DNA from 2 places in the Streptacidiphilus cavernicola genome. Region 1 is predicted to be linked to the other one. Evidence: riboswitches for the same ligand, from Rfam matches in the RefSeq annotation. Region 1 holds a riboswitch; the other holds the start of a gene.

The links. Region 1 has a riboswitch for S-adenosylmethionine ahead of thrC (threonine synthase). Riboswitches for the same ligand answer to the same signal wherever they lie in the genome.
Region 2: another riboswitch for S-adenosylmethionine. It lies ahead of ACEZDE_RS08960 (aminotransferase class V-fold PLP-dependent enzyme); the one in region 1 lies ahead of thrC (threonine synthase).

Annotation. Positions count from the first base shown of each region.
Region 1 is NZ_JBHFAB010000001.1:373,921-382,802, forward strand. It holds gene ACEZDE_RS01650 (hypothetical protein) at 1-118, opposite strand, end outside; gene groL (chaperonin GroEL) at 228-1,853, opposite strand; gene ACEZDE_RS01660 (cold-shock protein) at 2,147-2,347, opposite strand; gene ACEZDE_RS01665 (MoaD/ThiS family protein) at 2,832-3,110, opposite strand; gene thrC (threonine synthase) at 3,107-4,396, opposite strand; SAM riboswitch class I at 4,390-4,524, opposite strand; gene ACEZDE_RS01675 (glucosyl-3-phosphoglycerate synthase) at 4,696-5,694, shown strand; gene ACEZDE_RS01680 (alpha,alpha-trehalose-phosphate synthase (UDP-forming)) at 5,725-7,152, shown strand; gene ACEZDE_RS01685 (hypothetical protein) at 7,161-7,934, opposite strand; gene ACEZDE_RS01690 (protein kinase domain-containing protein) at 7,931-8,882, opposite strand, start outside.
Region 2 is NZ_JBHFAB010000005.1:166,697-175,578, reverse strand. It holds gene ACEZDE_RS08970 (rhomboid family intramembrane serine protease) at 1-418, shown strand, start outside; gene ACEZDE_RS08965 (Lrp/AsnC family transcriptional regulator) at 415-696, shown strand; gene ACEZDE_RS08960 (aminotransferase class V-fold PLP-dependent enzyme) at 730-2,097, opposite strand; SAM riboswitch class IV at 2,150-2,268, opposite strand; gene trpD (anthranilate phosphoribosyltransferase) at 2,327-3,397, opposite strand; gene ACEZDE_RS08950 (hypothetical protein) at 3,474-3,887, opposite strand; gene ctaE (aa3-type cytochrome oxidase subunit III) at 4,206-4,826, shown strand; gene qcrC (cytochrome bc1 complex diheme cytochrome c subunit) at 4,942-5,754, shown strand; gene qcrA (cytochrome bc1 complex Rieske iron-sulfur subunit) at 5,751-6,818, shown strand; gene qcrB (cytochrome bc1 complex cytochrome b subunit) at 6,821-8,506, shown strand; gene ACEZDE_RS08925 (L,D-transpeptidase) at 8,617-8,882, opposite strand, start outside.

The sequences.
Region 1 (8,882 bases):
CGGCGATGTCGCGTGAGGTCAGGTCCCGCAGCACGTCCGCGCGGGCGCTGTGCAGCGCGGCCTCGATGGCCGGGTCCGGTGTGCCTGCGGGGTTCACGGGGTTCTCGGCGGCGTCCATCCCCCCATTCTCCCAAACCCGGCGGCAGCCGGGAACGCAGCGAGGCGGCCCGCCCCCGAAGGGGAGGACCGCCTCGCTCAGGTACCGCTGATCCGGCCGGGGGCCAGGATCAGAAGTCCATGTCACCACCCGGCATGCCGCCGCCGCCCGCGGGGGCACCGGCCTTCTCGGGCTTGTCGGCGATGACCGCCTCGGTGGTCAGGAACAGCGCGGCGATGGAGGCCGCGTTCTGCAGGGCGGAGCGGGTGACCTTGGCCGGGTCGATGATGCCGGACGCGATCAGGTCGACGTACTCGCCGGTCGCGGCGTTGAGGCCCCAACCCGGCTGCAGGTTGCGGACCTTCTCGACCACGACGCCGCCCTCGAGGCCGCCGTTGAGGGCGATCTGCTTGATCGGGGCCTCCAGCGCGACCTTGACGATGTTGGCGCCGGTGGCCTCGTCGCCCTCCAGCTCCAGCTTCTCGAAGACCACCCCGGCCTGCAGCAGCGCAACGCCGCCACCGGCGACGATGCCCTCCTCGACGGCGGCCTTCGCGTTGCGGACGGCGTCCTCGATGCGGTGCTTGCGCTCCTTGAGCTCGACCTCGGTCGCCGCGCCGGCCTTGATCACGGCCACGCCGCCCGCGAGCTTCGCCAGGCGCTCCTGGAGCTTCTCGCGGTCGTAGTCGGAGTCGCTGTTGTCGATCTCGGCGCGGATCTGGTTGACCCGGCCGGCGACCTGGTCGCTGTCGCCGCCACCGTCGATGATGGTGGTCTCGTCCTTGGTGATGACGACCTTGCGGGCGGTGCCGAGCAGCTCCAGACCGGCGTTCTCCAGCTTCAGGCCGACCTCCTCGGAGATGACCGTGCCGCCGGTGAGGATGGCGATGTCGCCGAGCATGGCCTTGCGGCGGTCGCCGAAGCCCGGGGCCTTGACGGCGACGGACTTGAAGGTGCCACGGATCTTGTTGACCACCAGGGTCGACAGGGCCTCGCCCTCGACGTCCTCGGCGATGATCAGCAGCGGCTTGCCGGACTGCATGACCTTCTCCAGGATCGGGAGCAGGTCCTTGACCCCGCCGATCTTGGAGTTGGCGATCAGGATGTACGGGTCGTCGAAGGACGTCTCCATACGCTCCAGGTCGGTGGCGAAGTACGCCGAGATGAAGCCCTTGTCGAAGCGCATGCCCTCGGTGAGCTCAAGCTCCAGGCCGAAGGTCTGCGACTCCTCGACGGTGATGACGCCTTCCTTGCCGACCTTGTCCATCGCCTCGGCGATGAGCTCGCCGATCTGCGGGTCGGCGGCGGAGATGGAGGCGGTGGAGGCGATCTGCTCCTTGGTCTCCACGTCCTGCGCCTGCTCCAGCAGCTGGGCGGAGACGGCCGCCACGGCCTTCTCGATGCCGCGCTTCAGGGCCATCGGGTTGGCGCCGGCGGCGACGTTGCGCAGGCCCTCCCGGACCAGCGCCTGGGCCAGCACGGTGGCGGTGGTGGTGCCGTCGCCCGCGACGTCGTCGGTCTTCTTGGCGACCTCCTTGACGAGCTCGGCGCCGATCTTCTCGTACGGGTCCTCGAGCTCGATCTCCTTGGCGATGGAGACACCGTCGTTGGTGATCGTGGGGGCGCCCCACTTCTTCTCCAGGACGACGTTGCGGCCCTTGGGGCCGAGCGTGACCTTGACAGCGTCGGCGAGCTGGTTCATCCCGCGCTCAAGGCCGCGACGAGCTTCCTCGTTAAACGCAATGATCTTGGCCATGGAAGTGGTCCTCCCGGACAGGGTGGCTGCGAGTGGACCGCGCTGGCGCCCGCGACGGACGGTCCCGGCCGGCGACGGTCACTTCCCGTCGCGCCCGGAGCCTCACCTACCCGGCCCGTTGTCACTCTCTACCTCAGAGTGCTAACGCCAATGATTAGCACTCTCACCCCTTGAGTGCAAGCAGATGTCCGGAGCCCGACCCGGGACCCGGGGCCGGAAACGCCGGTAGGCCGCCGCCCCTGCTGGGGCATCGGCCTACCGGAAGGTCTGTCAGCGATCGCTCGACCGAGCGGTCACACCACGCGGACCATGTCCGCCTGCGGACCCTTCTGACCCTGCGAGATCTCGAACTCGACCCGCTGGCCCTCTTCGAGCGACCGGTACCCGTCCATCTGGATCGCGCTGTAGTGGACGAACACGTCCGCACCACCGTCGACCGCGATGAAGCCGTACCCCTTCTCCGCGTTGAACCACTTGACGGTGCCCTGAGCCATTCCGAACTCCCCTATTACTGGCCCTTTCACGGACCGCACTCCGCGGACCGGGCCGTGCCCCTGCGCGGCACGCAGTGCATCGACCGACGCTGAATGTATCCACTCCGATGCCCTCTGCAACAGGGCGCACGGCACAGAATTCTCGTCATTGTTTATCGGGCATAAGCCGATCAATATCGGCAAACCGCCACAAGATCGACGGGGCATACCGGTGTCATCCGGGCAAATCACCGGACAATTTCTCAGGAATCAGGCAGCCGTTTCCGGCATATGCCGTCTCGACCCGCGGGACGCCGGTGGCACAAGGGGTCAGGCCAGGCCCGGGGGAAGGTAATCGAAGGAACCGGAATGCACTCTACCTGCTCCGCGGACCCGTTCAGGACAGACCCCGGGCGACAATCGGCCATTGTCCGGCCGATGCGTTTCGGACATGCGAAGGGCGTCCCGGCCGAACGGCGGGGACGCCCCTTCCGGAGAACCGGGATCAGCAGCCGCCGGCGACCGCCGGGATGATGGAGATCGCGCCGCCGTCGGCGACGGCCGTGTCCAGGCCGTCCGCGAAGCGCACGTCGTCGTCGTTCACGTACACGTTCACGAAGCGGCGCAGCTTGCCGCTGTCGTCGAGGATGCGGCCGCGGATGCCGGTGTGGTTGGCCTCCAGGTCCTCGATCACGGCGGCGAGGGTCGCCCCCTCGGCCTTCACCTCGGCGGCGCCGCCGGTGTAGGTGCGCAGGATGGTCGGAATGCGGACGGAGACACTCATACGAGGCCAGCCTCTCGGAACGAGTCAAGGGTGGGGCGGATGGTGGCGGACAGGCCGGTGGTCGGTTCCACCGCGTCCAGGGTCTTCAGGCCGTCACCGGTGTTGAGGACCACGGTCTCGGCGGCCGGGTCGAGCAGGCCGTTCTTGATCAGCTTCTGCAGCACGCCCACGGTGACCCCGCCCGCCGTCTCGGCGAAGATCCCCTCGGTCCGCGCCAGCAGCTTGATCGCGTCGACCACCTGCTCGTCGTTGACGTCCTCCACCGCGCCGCCGGTGCGGCGGCAGATGTCCAGGACGTACGGGCCGTCGGCCGGGTTGCCGATCGCCAGCGACTTGGCGATGGTGTCCGGCTTCTGCGGCCGGATCACGTCGTGGCCTGCCTTGAAGGCGACCGAGACCGGCGAGCAGCCCTCGGCCTGGGCGCCGAAGATCTTGTAGGGCCTGTCCTCGACCAGGCCGAGCGCGATCAGCTCCTTCAGCCCCTTGTCGATCTTCGTCAGCTGGGAGCCCGAGGCGATCGGGATCACCAGCTGGTCCGGCAGCCGCCAGCCCAGCTGCTCGCAGATCTCGTACGCCAGGGTCTTCGAGCCCTCGCCGTAGTAGGGGCGGAGGTTGACGTTGACGAAGCCCCAGCCCTCGCCGGCCGGGTCGCCGATCAGCTCCGAGCAGAAGCGGTTCACGTCGTCGTAGTTGCCCTCGATGCCGACCAGCTCGCCGCCGTACACCGCGGCCATCACCACCTTGCCCTGCTCCAGGTCGTGCGGGATGAACACGCACGAGCGCAGCCCGGTCCTGGCCGCGGCGGCGCCCACCGCGCCGGCCAGGTTGCCGGTGGAGGAGCAGGAGAGGGTGGTGAAGCCGAAGGTGCGGGCGGCCTCGACGGCGATGGCGACGACCCGGTCCTTGAACGAGTGGGTCGGGTTGCCGGAGTCGTCCTTGACGTACAGGCCGCCGGTCACGCCCAGCTCGCGGGCCAGGTTGTCGGCCTTGACCAGCTTGGTCCAGCCGGGGTTGAGATTGGGCTTGTCCGCCACGTCCGCGGGGACGGGCAGCAGCGGCGCGTAGCGCCAGATGTTCGCCGGGCCCGCCTCGATCCGGGCCCGCAGCGCCTCCGGGTCCCCGGTGGGCAGCTCGTACGCCACCTCAAGCGGGCCGAAGCACTCGGTACAGGCGAAATCGGGGGCGAGCGGGGTCCGCGCACCGCACTCCCTGCAGGACAGGGCGACGGCGGGACCGAACGACTCAGCGGTTACTTCAGCCATGATGGCGAGGCCCTCTCTCCTCATCTTCCCCGCGGCGCGTCTCGCCGCAGGACGGAATTGGCACCTTCCCCACCAGGGCCTCTACGGCGTGTGCTGGCAGGAGGGTTGCCGGGACTTCAACGGGCCGTTCCCTCAGTCCCTCTGGATGAGCTCTATGGCGGACGGTCGCTGCCGATCCGCGTTTGTCCGGCGCGTGGATACTGTGGAGTGCGCCGGTCGTCCCCATGACTGTAACCGAAGCACTGTCCGCGATCACAGATCGTCCGCGGGGCGAGACGCGTCACAGCGGGGACCGCGACCGGAGACCACTACCGAGGAGTCCTGTGCTTGACGAGGTCGCGGACTGGCTGCGCCACCGCTCCTGGACGGCGGCCGACCGCTCCCTGCCGGAGCTGCTCGCCGCCAAGCGGGCGACCGGACACAGCGTCAGCGTGGTGCTCCCGGCCCTGGACGAGGAGGCCACGGTCGGCGGGATCGTCTCGGCCGTCCGCCGCGACCTGATGGACGCGGTGCCGCTGGTGGACGAGCTGGTGGTGGTCGACTCCGGCTCCGCCGACGGCACCGCGCGGGTCGCCGCCGAGGCCGGGGCCCGGGTGGTGCACCGGGACGCGATCCTGCCCGCGCTGCCCGCGCTGCCCGGCAAGGGCGAGGTGCTGTGGCGCTCGCTGCTGGCGACCCGCGGCGACATCGTCTGCTTCGTCGACGCCGACCTGCGCGAGTTCGACCCCGCGTTCGTCTCCGGCATCGTCGGACCGCTGCTCACCGAGCCCGGGGTGGCCTTCGTCAAGGCGATGTACGACCGGCCGCTGGAGACCGCCGACGCGGTCATCCCGGCCGGCGGCGGCCGGGTCACCGAGCTGGTCGCCCGTCCGCTGCTGAACCTGTACTGGCCGCTGCTGGCCGGCTTCGTCCAGCCGCTCGGCGGCGAGTACGCGGCCCGGCGCTCGCTGCTGGAGCGGCTGCCCTTCCCCACCGGCTACGGCGTCGAGCTGGGGCTGCTGGTGGACGCCCTGGAGCTGGCCGGTCTGGACGCGCTGGCCCAGGTGGACGTCGGGGTCCGGCACCACCGGCACCAGGACTCCCAGGCGCTGGGGCGGATGGCCGCCGCCATCCAGCTCACCGCGCTGGAGCGGCTCAGCCGCGGCAACCGGCTCAAGGCCGCCGACGACCTGGCCACCCCTCAGCTGACCCAGTTCACCCGGACCGCGGCCGGATTCACCCCCAGCACGGTGGACCTCCCGGTGAGTGAGCGCCCACCCATCGTCACGCTGCCGACCGTCACACCGCCGCCGAACATCACACCGACCGCGAAAGACGTTTGACCAGGGCTTGGGAAGGCAAGGCTCAGCATCATGGTCACCGCAAGCCCGGCATCGATTCTGCTCGCCTCCAACCGGGGGCCGGTCTCCTTCACCATCGAGGACGACGGCGCCCTGACCCCGCGCAGGGGCGGCGGCGGGCTGGTCTCCGGCCTCTCCGCGATCGGTGACGAGGTCGACTCGGTGTGGGTCTGCGCCGCCCTGACCGAGGGCGACCGGGCCGCGACCCGGCAGGGCCTGGACGACCCGTCCGTCCGGATGCTGGACATCGACGCGGGCACCTTCGCCCGCGCCTACAACGGGATCGCCAACTCCACCCTGTGGTTCGTGCACCACCTCATCTTCAACACCCCGACCACCCCGGTCTTCGGCAGCTCGTTCCGGCGCGAGTGGACCTCCTACGAGATCTACAACACCTCCTTCGCCGAGGCGCTGGCCGAGAGCGCGGCCGAGGGCGCGACCGTGCTGGTGCAGGACTACCACCTGTCGCTGACCCCGCGGCTGCTCCGCGAACTGCGCCCGGACCTGCGGATCGGGCACTTCTCGCACACCCCCTGGGCTCCACCGGACTACTACCGGCTGCTGCCCGACGACGTGGCGGTGGACGTGCTGGAGGGCATCCTCGGCGCGGACCACGCCGGGTTCCTCACCCGGCGCTGGGCGGCGGCCTTCGCCGACTGCTGCGAGGCGGTGCTCGGCGCGGAGGTCGACCGGGCCGCGCTGACCGTCAGCCACAAGGGCCGGACCACCCGGCTCGGCGTGCACCCGCTGGGCGCGGACGGCGAGTTCCTGCGGGAACGGGCACACCGTCCGGACGTGGACTCCCGGCTGGCCACCCTGCGCGACGCGGTCGGCGGCCGGAAGACGGTGGTCCGGGTGGACCGGACCGAGCTGTCCAAGAACATCGTCCGCGGCCTGCACGCCTACCGGCACCTGCTGCGGACCCGCCCCGAGTGGCTGGACCGGGTGGTGCACATCGCCTTCGCCTACCCGTCGCGGCACGACCTGCCCGAGTACCGCGAGTACACCGCGTCGGTGCTGCGGGTCGCCCAGGAGATCAACGACGAGTTCGGGACCGCCTCCTGGCAGCCGGTGATGCTCCAGGTCGACGACGACTTCGCCCGCTCGCTCGCGGCCTACCGGCTGGCCGACGTGGCGCTGGTCAACCCGATCAGGGACGGGATGAACCTGGTGGCCAAGGAGGTCCCGGTGGTCTCCGACGCGGGCTGCGCGCTGGTGCTGTCGCGCGAGGCCGGGGCGTACGAGGAGTTGGGCGGTGACGCCGTCGCGGTGAACCCGTACGACGTCATCGCCACGGCCGAGGCCCTGCACACCGCGCTGACCATGCCCGAGGAGGAGCGGTCGGCGCGGTGCGGGCGGCTGGCGGCGGCGAGCACCGCGCTACCGCCTTCGGCGTGGTTCCTGGAGCAGTACCGGGCTCTGACGGACGGTCAGAGTTAGGGCCAGGGTCACTTGGAGCAGGAGTAGTTGAATCCGGCGGTGGCGCTGTGGGCGCCCGGTGCGGTGATCTCCACCGTGGCGGTGGCCTGCAGGTCGCCCTGGCCCTGAACGGTCCAGCGCAGCGGCAGCGACACCGTGTGCACCCCGGAGGGGACGGTCTGGGTCAGCGCGCCGCTGTCGGTGCCGTCGCTGCGGACCCAGTGGTAGTGGATCGTCCCCGAGCTGCCGTTGGTCTGCACGGTCGCGGTGAGCTCCTCGGTCCCGTCGCAGGCGAGGGCGGCGGGGGTCGCCTTGACGGCGACCGAGGTGATCGAGAGCGGTGTGCCGAAGTGCTGCCAGAGCAGGAAGGCGAGGACGGCCAGCAGCACGAGCACGGCCAGCAGCCAGCCGCCGAGCAGCCGCTTCTTCGCCTTCGTCGCACCGGCCCCGGCGCCGGTGCCTGCGGCTGCCCCGGCCGGGCCCTGGCCCTGCCAGACCGCCATGGTGCGGGCGGTCTTGGGGTCGGGCACCCCGGGCCCGAACCGGATCAGATTCTCCGGCTCCGGCAGCTCGTCCGGCGGCGGCACGGGCGGCGAGAACACCGTGGGGGTCGCCTCGTAGGCGGGCATCGGCGCCCCGTACACCCGCTGCGTCGGCTGGTACCCGGCAGCACCGGGCTGCGCCCCGAGCTGCACGGTCGAGGTGTCCGCCGCCGGCGGAGCAGCATGCCGCTGCGGCGGCCGGAGCCGGTGGGTGCCGTCCTGGGGAGCGGCGTCGCGGGGGGTGTCCTCCGGGGTCGTCATCCGATTACCTGCTCTTCCTGACAGTGCAGAGTGATGGTGTCGTTGGACCACAGGAAGCCGGGGTCGTCAGGCGTCTGGTACCACAGGTACGACGAGGTCTTGCACAGGGTGCTGCCCACAAGGACGTTGCTGAAGCCGTCGTCCTTGAGTTCCTGCTGCACCACGGCGAGCGTCACCCGCCGACCCTCGACGAGGCCCGGGTAGGCCACGCAGGCGTAGGTGCGTGAGGAGAAGCTCACCTTGCTGGTCCTGGGTACCGAGCTGCCGGCCCTCAGGCTCTGCTGGTAGACCCCGGCCGGGGCAGCGGCATCGCAGACCTGGGCCAGCGTGTAGCTGATGTTGGCCTTGTCGAACCCGGCCCGGACCAGCGCCGACTGAGCGGCGCCGGTGGAGAGGCCGTTCAGGTCGGGCACTGTCGCCGTCGCCACCGTGGGCTTGGGCGTGGGGGATGTCGTCGGTGCCTTGGTCGGGGCCTTGGTCGTCGGGTCGGTGACCGGGACCGTGGGTGCGGGGCCTGCCGGGGACGTGGTCGGGGCGGCTGTCGGGGTGGCCGAGGCGGTCGGCGTCGGGGTGACCGTGGCCGTGTCCGACGGGGTCGCAATCGGGGTCGGGGTGCCGCTCGGGGTGAAGGACGTGGTGGCGGCTGGGGTCGGGCCGGCTACGGGCTTGGTGTGGGTGGTGCCGTTGCCGACCACGCCGGAGGCGTATCCCCCGCCGAGCAGGCCGAGGACGACCGCCCCCGCCAGCCCGCCGACCAGCACCCGCTTGGGTATCAGCCGCTTGCCGACCCCCTTGCCGACACCGGCTCCCGCCCCCGCCCCCGCGCCGAGCACCGTGGTCGCCAGCGCCGTGCCGCCGTCCGCGGCGACGCCCCCCGCCGAGGGGAACAGCAGCGGCAGCAGCGCCGCCATCGCGGCCAGCTTCCGCTGGCCCTTCTCCTCCCAGTCC
Region 2 (8,882 bases), on a different contig from region 1:
GCGCTACCTGCTCGGCTACCTCGGCCTGGGCTACCTGGCCACCTACGGCTACGCCCTGCTGGCCGTGCACGGCGGGGGCGGCAGCGGCACGCAGACCCTGGTCGGCGCCTCCGGCGCGATCGCCGGGGTGCTCGGCGCGTACCTCTGCCTCTACCCCAAGGCCCGGGTGACCAGCCTGCTGCCGTTCCTGCTGTTCCTGCCGCTGCGCTTCCCGGCCTGGGTGGTGCTGGGGCTGTGGTTCGCGATCCAGTGGGCCTCCGTCGGGGCCCCCTCCGCGGCGGTCACCGGAGTGGCCTACACCGCGCACCTGATCGGCTTCGCCGGCGGCTTCGTGTTCGCCTGGCTGCTGTACTGCCGCGGGCGTGGATACCCTGGCCGTGCCCAGCCGTCCGTCCTCCCCTCAGGAGAACCCCCGTGATCACCGCGATCGTGCTCATCAAGACCCAGGTCGACCGGATCCCCGAGATCGCCGAGACGATCGCCGCGATCGAGGGCGTCACCGAGGTGTACTCGGTGACCGGGCAGCACGACCTGGTGGCGATGGTCCGGGTGCGGGCCCACGAGGACCTGGCCGAGGTGATCCCCGGTCAGGTCAACAAGGTGCCCGGGGTGGAGTCCACCGAGACCCACATCGCCTTCCGCACCTACTCCCGCCACGACCTGGATGCGGCCTTCGCCATCGGCCTGGACGACTGAGCGCCCGCCGGAGGCGCCGGAGGCCCCCTTGGCCTACCGGCGCCGGGTGTCGGGCACGCAGCGCCCGCCCTCGGTCCGGTAGGCCCACTGCGCGCCGTCGCTGACCAGCTCGCGCACCGCCGCGACGAAGCGGTCCACGTGCTCGTCCGGGGTGCCCGCGCCGAAGCTGACCCGGATCGCGTTCAGGCTGCGCTCCCCCGGCAGCGACGCCTCCGGCGCCCCGCACTCGGACGGCGCGGCCGTCTCGCCGCCCAGCAGCGTCCGCACCAGCGGGTGCGCGCAGAACAGCCCGTCCCGGACGCCGATGCCGTACTCGGCCGACAGCGCGGCGGAGAAGTGCGAGCTGTTCCAGTCCCGCACCACGAACGACAGCACCCCGACCCGCGGGTGCTCCTCGCCGAACAGGGTCAGCACCCGCACCTGCGGAATCCCGGCCAGACCGGCCCGCAGCCGCTCGATCAGGTACTGCTCGCGGTCCACCAGCCGGTCGAACCCGGCCTCGGTCAGCGCCCGGCAGGCCGAGGCGACCGCGTAGGCGCCGATCACATTGGGCGACCCCGCCTCGTGCCGGGCCGGCCCCTGCTGCCACTCCACCGCCACCGAGCCGTCCAGCTCCCGGGCGACGGTACGGCTGGCCCCGCCGCCGGCCAGGTACGGCTCGGCCGCGTCCAGCCAGTCACCGCGCCCGGCCAGCACGCCCGCGCCGAAGGGGGCGTAGAGCTTGTGCCCGGAGAAGGCCACCCAGTCCACGTCCAGGTCGCGCACCGACACCGGGTGGTGCGGGGCCAACTGGGCGGCGTCCAGCACGATCCGGGCGCCGTGCCGGTGCGCCGCCGCGGCCAGCTCGCGGACCGGCCAGATCTCCCCGGTGACGTTGGACGCCCCGGTCACGCACACCAGCTTCGGCCCGTCCCCGGACCCGGCCAGCGCCTCCTCCAGCGCCGCCACCGCCTGCTCCGGCGAGCGCGGCGCGCGCAGGTAGCCGACGGTGAGGTCGTCCCGGCGCCAAGGCAGCAGCGAGGCGTGGTGCTCGGTCTCGAAGGCGAACACCCGGGTGCCCGCCGGGAGCACGCTCGCCAGCAGGTTCAGCGAGTCGGTGGTGGCCCGGGTGAAGACCACCTGGTCGCCGTCGCGCAGGTCGAGGAACTCGGCGACGGTGGCCCGGCTCTGCTCGAACAGGTCGGTGGACAGCTGCGACAGGTACCCGGCCCCGCGGTGCACGCTGCCGTAGTACGGGGCGTAGGCGGCGACGTCGTCCCAGACCCGCTGCAGCGCCGGGGCGCTGGCGGCGTAGTCCAGCGCGGCGTAGGTCACCTTCTCGCCGCCGACCAGCGGCACCTCGACGTCACGGCCGAGGACGGGCAGCGGAGCGCAGACGGCGACAGCGGGGTACGTGGACATAACGCCTCCAGGGCATCCAGTGGATCCCCGGGGCTCGCCCGAACGTCATGAGGATCCGCGCTTGCCCTCGCGGCGTCTGCCGAAGGGCCTGGTCGTCACCCGGAAGCACCCCGCCACGGAAGGAGGGTTGCCGGACAGCAAGCCGGGGCTTTCACGCTGTCACTCGTGACCTGGACAGCAGTATGACAGGGGTCCGCCCCTTGAGCGAACACCTGTCCAGTATCTGGAACTACGCGTGCGTCGCCGCAGCCCAGCGGGCCAGCACCGCCTCCGCGGCGCCCGAGTCGATCGACTCCGCGGTCCGCTTCATCGCCGCCGCGAGCTGCTCCGCCAGCGGGGCCGCGGTCTGGTCCAGGGCGACCAGCGCCGAGGCCGAGTTGAGCAGCACCGCGTCCCGGACCGGGCCGTGCTCCCCGGCCAGCACCCGGCGGGCCACCGCGGCGTTGTAGGCGGAGTCGGCGCCGCGCAGCGCCTCGATCCCGGCGTACTCGATGCCGACGTCGTGCGGGTCGAAGCTGGTCCGCTCGACCTCGCCGTCGCGCACCCGCCACACCGTGGAGGTCCCGGTGACGGTGAGCTCGTCCAGGCCGTCGTCGCCGCGGAAGACCAGCGCCGACGCGCCGCGCCTGGCCAGCACCCCGGCGATCAGCCCGGCCATCCGGGTGTCGAAGCAGCCGACCGCGTTGGCCCGGACCTGCGCCGGGTTGGTGAGCGGGCCGAGCAGGTTGAAGAAGGTGGGGATGCCCAGCTCGCTCCGGGCCGGGCCGGCGTGCCGCATCGAGGGGTGGAACACCGGGGCCGGGCAGTAGCTGATGCCGGCCTCCGCGGCGACCTCGGCCACCCGCTTCGGGGTCAGCCCGAGATTGACGCCCAGCTGCTCCAGCACGTCGGTGGCGCCGCTGGCCGAGGAGGCGGCCCGGTTGCCGTGCTTGACCACCAGGGCGCCGGCCCCGGCCGCCACGATCGCCGACATGGTGGAGATGTTGACGGTCTTGGCCCGGTCCCCGCCGGTGCCGACGATGTCCACGGCCCGTCCGGGGACCTCGATCACCGCGGCGTGCCGGTACATCTCCTCGACCAGGCCGGTGATCTCCTCCACCGTCTCGCCCTTGGCCCGCAGCGCCACCATGAACGCGGCGACCTGGGCCGGGGTGGCCTCCCCGGTCATGATCCGCTGCATCGCCCAGCCGGTCTCGGCGGCCGACAGGTCGGCCCCCCCGAGCAGCGCGGTCAGGACGTCCGGCCAGGAGCGCGCCTGCACGGGGTCGCCGCCGCCGTTCGCAGGAAACACGTGTGCCATGGCCGTGGGCCTCTCGCCGGAGTGGTCGGGAAGAGGCCAAGCCTAGCGACCGGCGGCGGCGCCGAGAGCCCGGATCTCAACCGACGAGATGTGCCGTTCCGCTGCGCAGCAGGGCGGTCGCGGTCTCCGCCAGCGCCACCGGGTCGACCGGCGCGGCGACCGCGGCGTCGGCCCGGCTCCAGGCGGCCAGCCAGGAGTCCTGCGGCCGGCCGATCAGCACCAGCACCGGCGGGCAGCCGTAGACCTCGTCCTTGAGCTGGCGGCACAGGCCCATCCCGCCGACCGGGGCGGCCTCGCCGTCCAGCACCAGCAGGTCGATCCGACGGCCGCCCCCGGCGTGCGCGTCCAGGGCCTTGACCACGGCGGGCGAGGTGGCGCACTCCAGGTACTGGAGCTCCGCGAGATCCGCGGCGGGCTTCTTCCCCAGCGCCAGCAGCACCTGCTCGCGGGTGCTGCGGTCGTCGCTGTAGACCAGGACGTTCAGTGCCATCGTCGTGTCCCCCTGGGAGGTGGTCAGGCGTGCAGGTGATCGGCGTCACTTCGCTTCCGCGGATGCTACTCCCGAAGGGGGCCCGGCAGCACCGGTGCGTACCGCGGAGATCCACTGGGCAGCCGTACGGGCGCGAGCGGTTCACCATTTAGGGGGACCCCCCGGCCTGTCGCGCGCGGGGCACGGGCCGGGGGCGGTCCGGCCATTCGGGCTACCTGCCTGGTCGTCAGGGGTCCGCCGGTCGGCGGAGGGTACGTCACGGTGCGGACACACCGAGGAACACCCCCCGGAGTGAAGACGGAATAAGCGACCGACATAATGACGGTCGTGGCGACAGCAACTGCAGTAGAAACCGGACACGCTCACGGATCGGTCAACCGGCCGAACCTGGTCAGCGTCGGAACCATCGTCTGGCTCGCATCCGAGCTGATGTTCTTCGCGGCCCTCTTCGCGATGTACTTCACGCTCCGCTCGGTGACCGGGACGCACTATTGGCATTCCCTCAACGACGCCCTCAACGTCCCCTTCGCGTCGGTGAACACCACCGTCCTGGTGCTCTCCTCGTTCACCTGCCAGATGGGTGTCTTCGCCGCCGAGCGCGGCGACGTGAAGAAGCTGAGGGCCTGGTTCATCGTCACCTTCATCATGGGTGCGATGTTCATCGGCGGTCAGATCTTCGAGTACACGGACCTCGTCAGGAACGACGGCCTGTCCCTGTCCTCCTCCCCGTACGGCTCGGTGTTCTACCTGACCACCGGCTTCCACGGCATGCACGTGACGGGTGGTCTGATCGCGTTCCTGTTTGTCCTGGCCCGGACGTACGCCGCCAAGCGGTTCACGCACGAGCAGGCGACCGCGGCGATCGTCGTGTCCTACTACTGGCACTTCGTCGACGTGGTCTGGATCGGCCTTTTCGCGACCATCTATCTGATCAAGTAGGCAGGGTCGGACCGTCCTCTCGGCTCACCGCCGGGCGGTCCCCGCAGACCGACCTGACGGTCAACCAGACTCCAGACGCTCCAGATCCTCACACCGGGGTTAATCCGTGCTCCAGATCTTCCAACCGAAGCAGCTCTCCTCACGACGACGCCACCCGCTGGCAGCGATCGTCGTCCTCCTCTTTGCGCTGGCGGCGACGGGAGGGATCTACGCTGCTTTCGCTCCGGCGAGCAGTGCGCAGGCGGACTCCAGCACGTCCCTGTCCATCGAGCAGGGCAAGAAGCTGTTCGCAGTCGGCTGTTCCAGCTGCCATGGCCTGAACGGCGAAGGCACCAAGGACGGCCCCACGCTGGTGGGCGTCGGCCAGGCCGCCGTCGACTTCCAGGTGGGCACCGGCCGGATGCCGGCCCAGCAGCCCGGAGCCCAGATCCCGGCGAAGAAGGTCATCTACTCGCAGGCCGACATCGACCACATGGCGGCCTTCGTCGGCTCGCTCGGCGCCGGCCCGCTGATCCCCACCGCCGACCAGTACGCACCCGGCAACGTGGCCCGCGGCGGAGAGCTCTTCCGGACCAACTGCGCGATGTGCCACAACTTCGCAGGCTCCGGCGGTGCCCTCTCCGAGGGCAAGTTCGCGCCCCCGCTGGACGGGGTCAGCCCGAAGCACATCTACGAGGCCATGCAGACCGGCCCGCAGAGCATGCCGAACTTCCCCGACAGCACGATGACCCAGCAGAACAAGCAGGACATCATCGCGTACGTCACCCACACCACGAACCCGGCGAAGAACCCCAGCTACGGCGGCCTCACCCTGGGCGCCCTCGGCCCGGTCACCGAGGGCCTGTTCGGCTGGATCTTCGCGCTGGGCGCCCTGATCGGCATCGCGATCTGGATCGCCGCCCGCACCCCCAAGGCCAAGAAGTCATGACGAGCCAGGACAACATGTCTGAAGAGAACCTGCCGGTGCCCCACGGGGCCCACGGCGGAGAGGTCGCCCATGTCGGCGCCTCCTTCGCCGACCCGGGGCTGCCGCACCACGAGCCCCGCCGCACCGACATCGACGAGCGGGCCGCGGCCCGGGCCGAGCGCCAGGTGGCGTTCTGGTTCCTGCTGTCGATGGTCGCCACGATCGGCTTCATCGCGTCCTACGTGCTGTTCAAGCCGGGGCCCGAGTTGGGCAACACGGTCTACATCTGGCCGATCGGGCACGTCAGCAAGCTCAACTTCGCGCTGGGCATGTGCCTGGGCGTCTCCCTGCTCGGCATCGGCGTCGGCGCGGTCCACTGGGCCCGCACGCTGATGTCGGACGAGGAGCACATCGCCGAGCGGCACCCGATCGAGTCCACCCCCGAGGTGCGCGAGCAGGTCTTCGCGGACTTCCGCCAGGGCGCCAAGGAGAGCGGCTTCGGCCGTCGCAAGCTGATCCGCACCACGATGATCGGCGCCATGGCGATGGTCCCGCTGTCCGCGGTGGTGCTGTTCCGCGACCTCGGTCCGCTGCCGGAGAAGAAGCTCGACAGCACCGACTGGGCCAAGGGCAAGCTCCTGGTCAACATGAACACCACCGAGCCGATCAAGGCCTCGGACATCACCGTCGGCTCGCTGACCTTCGCCATGCCCGAGGGCGTGAAGGAGAGCGACGAGGACTTCCAGGAAGTCATCGCCAAGGCCGCGGTGATGCTGGTCCGGATGCAGCCCGACGACATCAAGGACAAGAAGTCGGCGTCCTGGGGCTACGAGGGCGTCCTCGTCTTCTCCAAGATCTGCACCCACGTCGGCTGCCCGATCAGCCTCTACGAGCAGCAGACGCACCACGTCCTCTGCCCGTGCCACCAGTCGACCTTCGACCTGTCCGACGGCGGTCGAGTGATCTTCGGTCCGGCCGGCCACCCGCTGCCGCAGCTTCGGGTCTCGGTGAACGACCAGGGCTACTTCGAGGCACTCGGCGACTTCAGCCAGCCCGTCGGCCCCGGCTTCTGGGAGCGCAGCTAACCATGACCATTCACGCGGACACCCCGCACTCCGCCGGCGACGCGCACGACGGCCACGAGCAGATCGGCCACAGCGAGGCCGGGGTCGAGCAGGCCCACATCGGCGAGAAGGCCGCGGACTGGGCCGACGGACGCCTCGGCATCTACGGCCTGGCCAAGGCCAACATGCGGAAGATCTTCCCGGACCACTGGTCCTTCATGCTGGGCGAGATCTGCCTCTACAGCTTCATCATCATCATCCTGACCGGCGTCTACCTGACGCTGTTCTTCCAGCCCAGCATGGGCGAGGTCGTCTACCACGGCTCCTACGTGCCGCTGAACGGCATCCGGATGTCGGAGGCCTACAAGTCGACGCTGGACATCAGCTTCGACGTCCGCGGCGGCCTGCTGATCCGTCAGATCCACCACTGGGCGGCCATCGTCTTCGTGGCGGCCATGCTGGTGCACATGATGCGCGTCTTCTTCACCGGCGCGTTCCGCAAGCCCCGCGAGATCAACTGGCTGTTCGGCTTCCTGCTGCTGTTCCTGGGCATGTTCGACGGCTTCATGGGCTACTCGCTCCCGGACGACCTGCTCTCCGGCACGGGTATCCGCTTCATGGAGGGCGCCATCCTGGCGACCCCGGTGGTCGGCACCTACATCGCGATGTTCCTGTACGGGGGCCAGTTCCCCGGCAACGACATCATCCCGCGCTTCTACACGATCCACGTGCTGCTGATCCCGGGCATCATGCTGGGCCTGCTGGTGGCCCACCTGATCCTGGTCTTCTACCACAAGCACACCCAGTTCGCGGGCCCCGGCCGGACCGAGAAGAACGTCGTCGGCATGCCGCTGATGCCGATCTACATGGCCAAGGCCGGCGGGTTCTTCTTCCTGGTGTTCGGCGTCATCGCGATGGTCTCCGCGGTCGCCTCGGTCAACCCGATCTGGGCCTACGGCCCGTACCGCCCCGACCAGGTGTCCACCGACGCCCAGCCGGACTGGTACATGGGCTTCTCCGAGGGGCTGATCCGGATCATGCCGGGCTGGGAGATCCGGGCCTGGGGCCACACTCTGGTGCTCGGCGTCTTCATCCCGCTGACGGTGTTCGGCCTGGTGATGATCGTGATCGCGGTCTACCCCTTCCTGGAGGGCTGGATCACCGGCGACAAGCGCGAGCACCACATCCTGGACCGCCCGCGCAACGCGCCGATGCGCACCGCGTTCGGCGTCGCCTGGATCGTGGAGTACATCATCCTGCTGGTGGCGGGCGGCAACGACCTGTTCGCCACGCACTTCCACCTGTCCATCAACACCATCACCTGGGCCTGCCGGATCCTCTTCTTCGTCGGCCCGGTGATCGCCTTCACGATCACCAAGCGCTGGTGCATCGGCCTGCAGCGCAACGACCGCGAGAAGGTGCTGCACGGCCGCGAGTCGGGCACCATCAAGCGGCTCCCGCACGGTGAGTTCATCGAGGTGCACGCCCCGCTCGACGCGGCGGCGCTGCACACCATCACCGCGCACGACCAGTTCAAGCCGATCGAGCTGCCGGCCGCGGTGGACGAGAACGGCGTCAAGGCCAAGATCCCGGTGCTGACCAAGGTCAGGGCCAAGCTGTCGCAGAGCTACTTCGGGGAGGCGGCGCAGATCCCCAAGCCGACCCCGGAGGAGCACGCGGAGATCACCAGCGGCCACGGCCACCACTGATCCACCCGCTCCACCGGAGAAGGGCCCCCAGCCTAGGCTGGGGGCCCGTCTCCGGGCTCCGGGCCGCGGAGGGGCCGCGCGGGCCGCTGAGCGGGCTTGCTGAGGCCGGGTCAGGCCTGCGGGCGGATCAGGCCGACCTGCATGCTGCCGGGCGCGCCCACGGCCGCCTTCAGCGCCGAGGTCTGCACCGGCTTGCCCAGCGCGCTGCCCTTCTGCCAGGCGCTCCAGGACAGGTTCCAGTCGCCGAAGCCGTTGCCGAACGGCTCCATCTCGTGGCCCTGGCTGTTGATCACCTGGACCAGGTCGCCGACGTGGAAGGTGTCATAGAACCAGTGCGCGTTGTCGGTGCTCATCCCGGTGCAGCCGTGGCTGACGT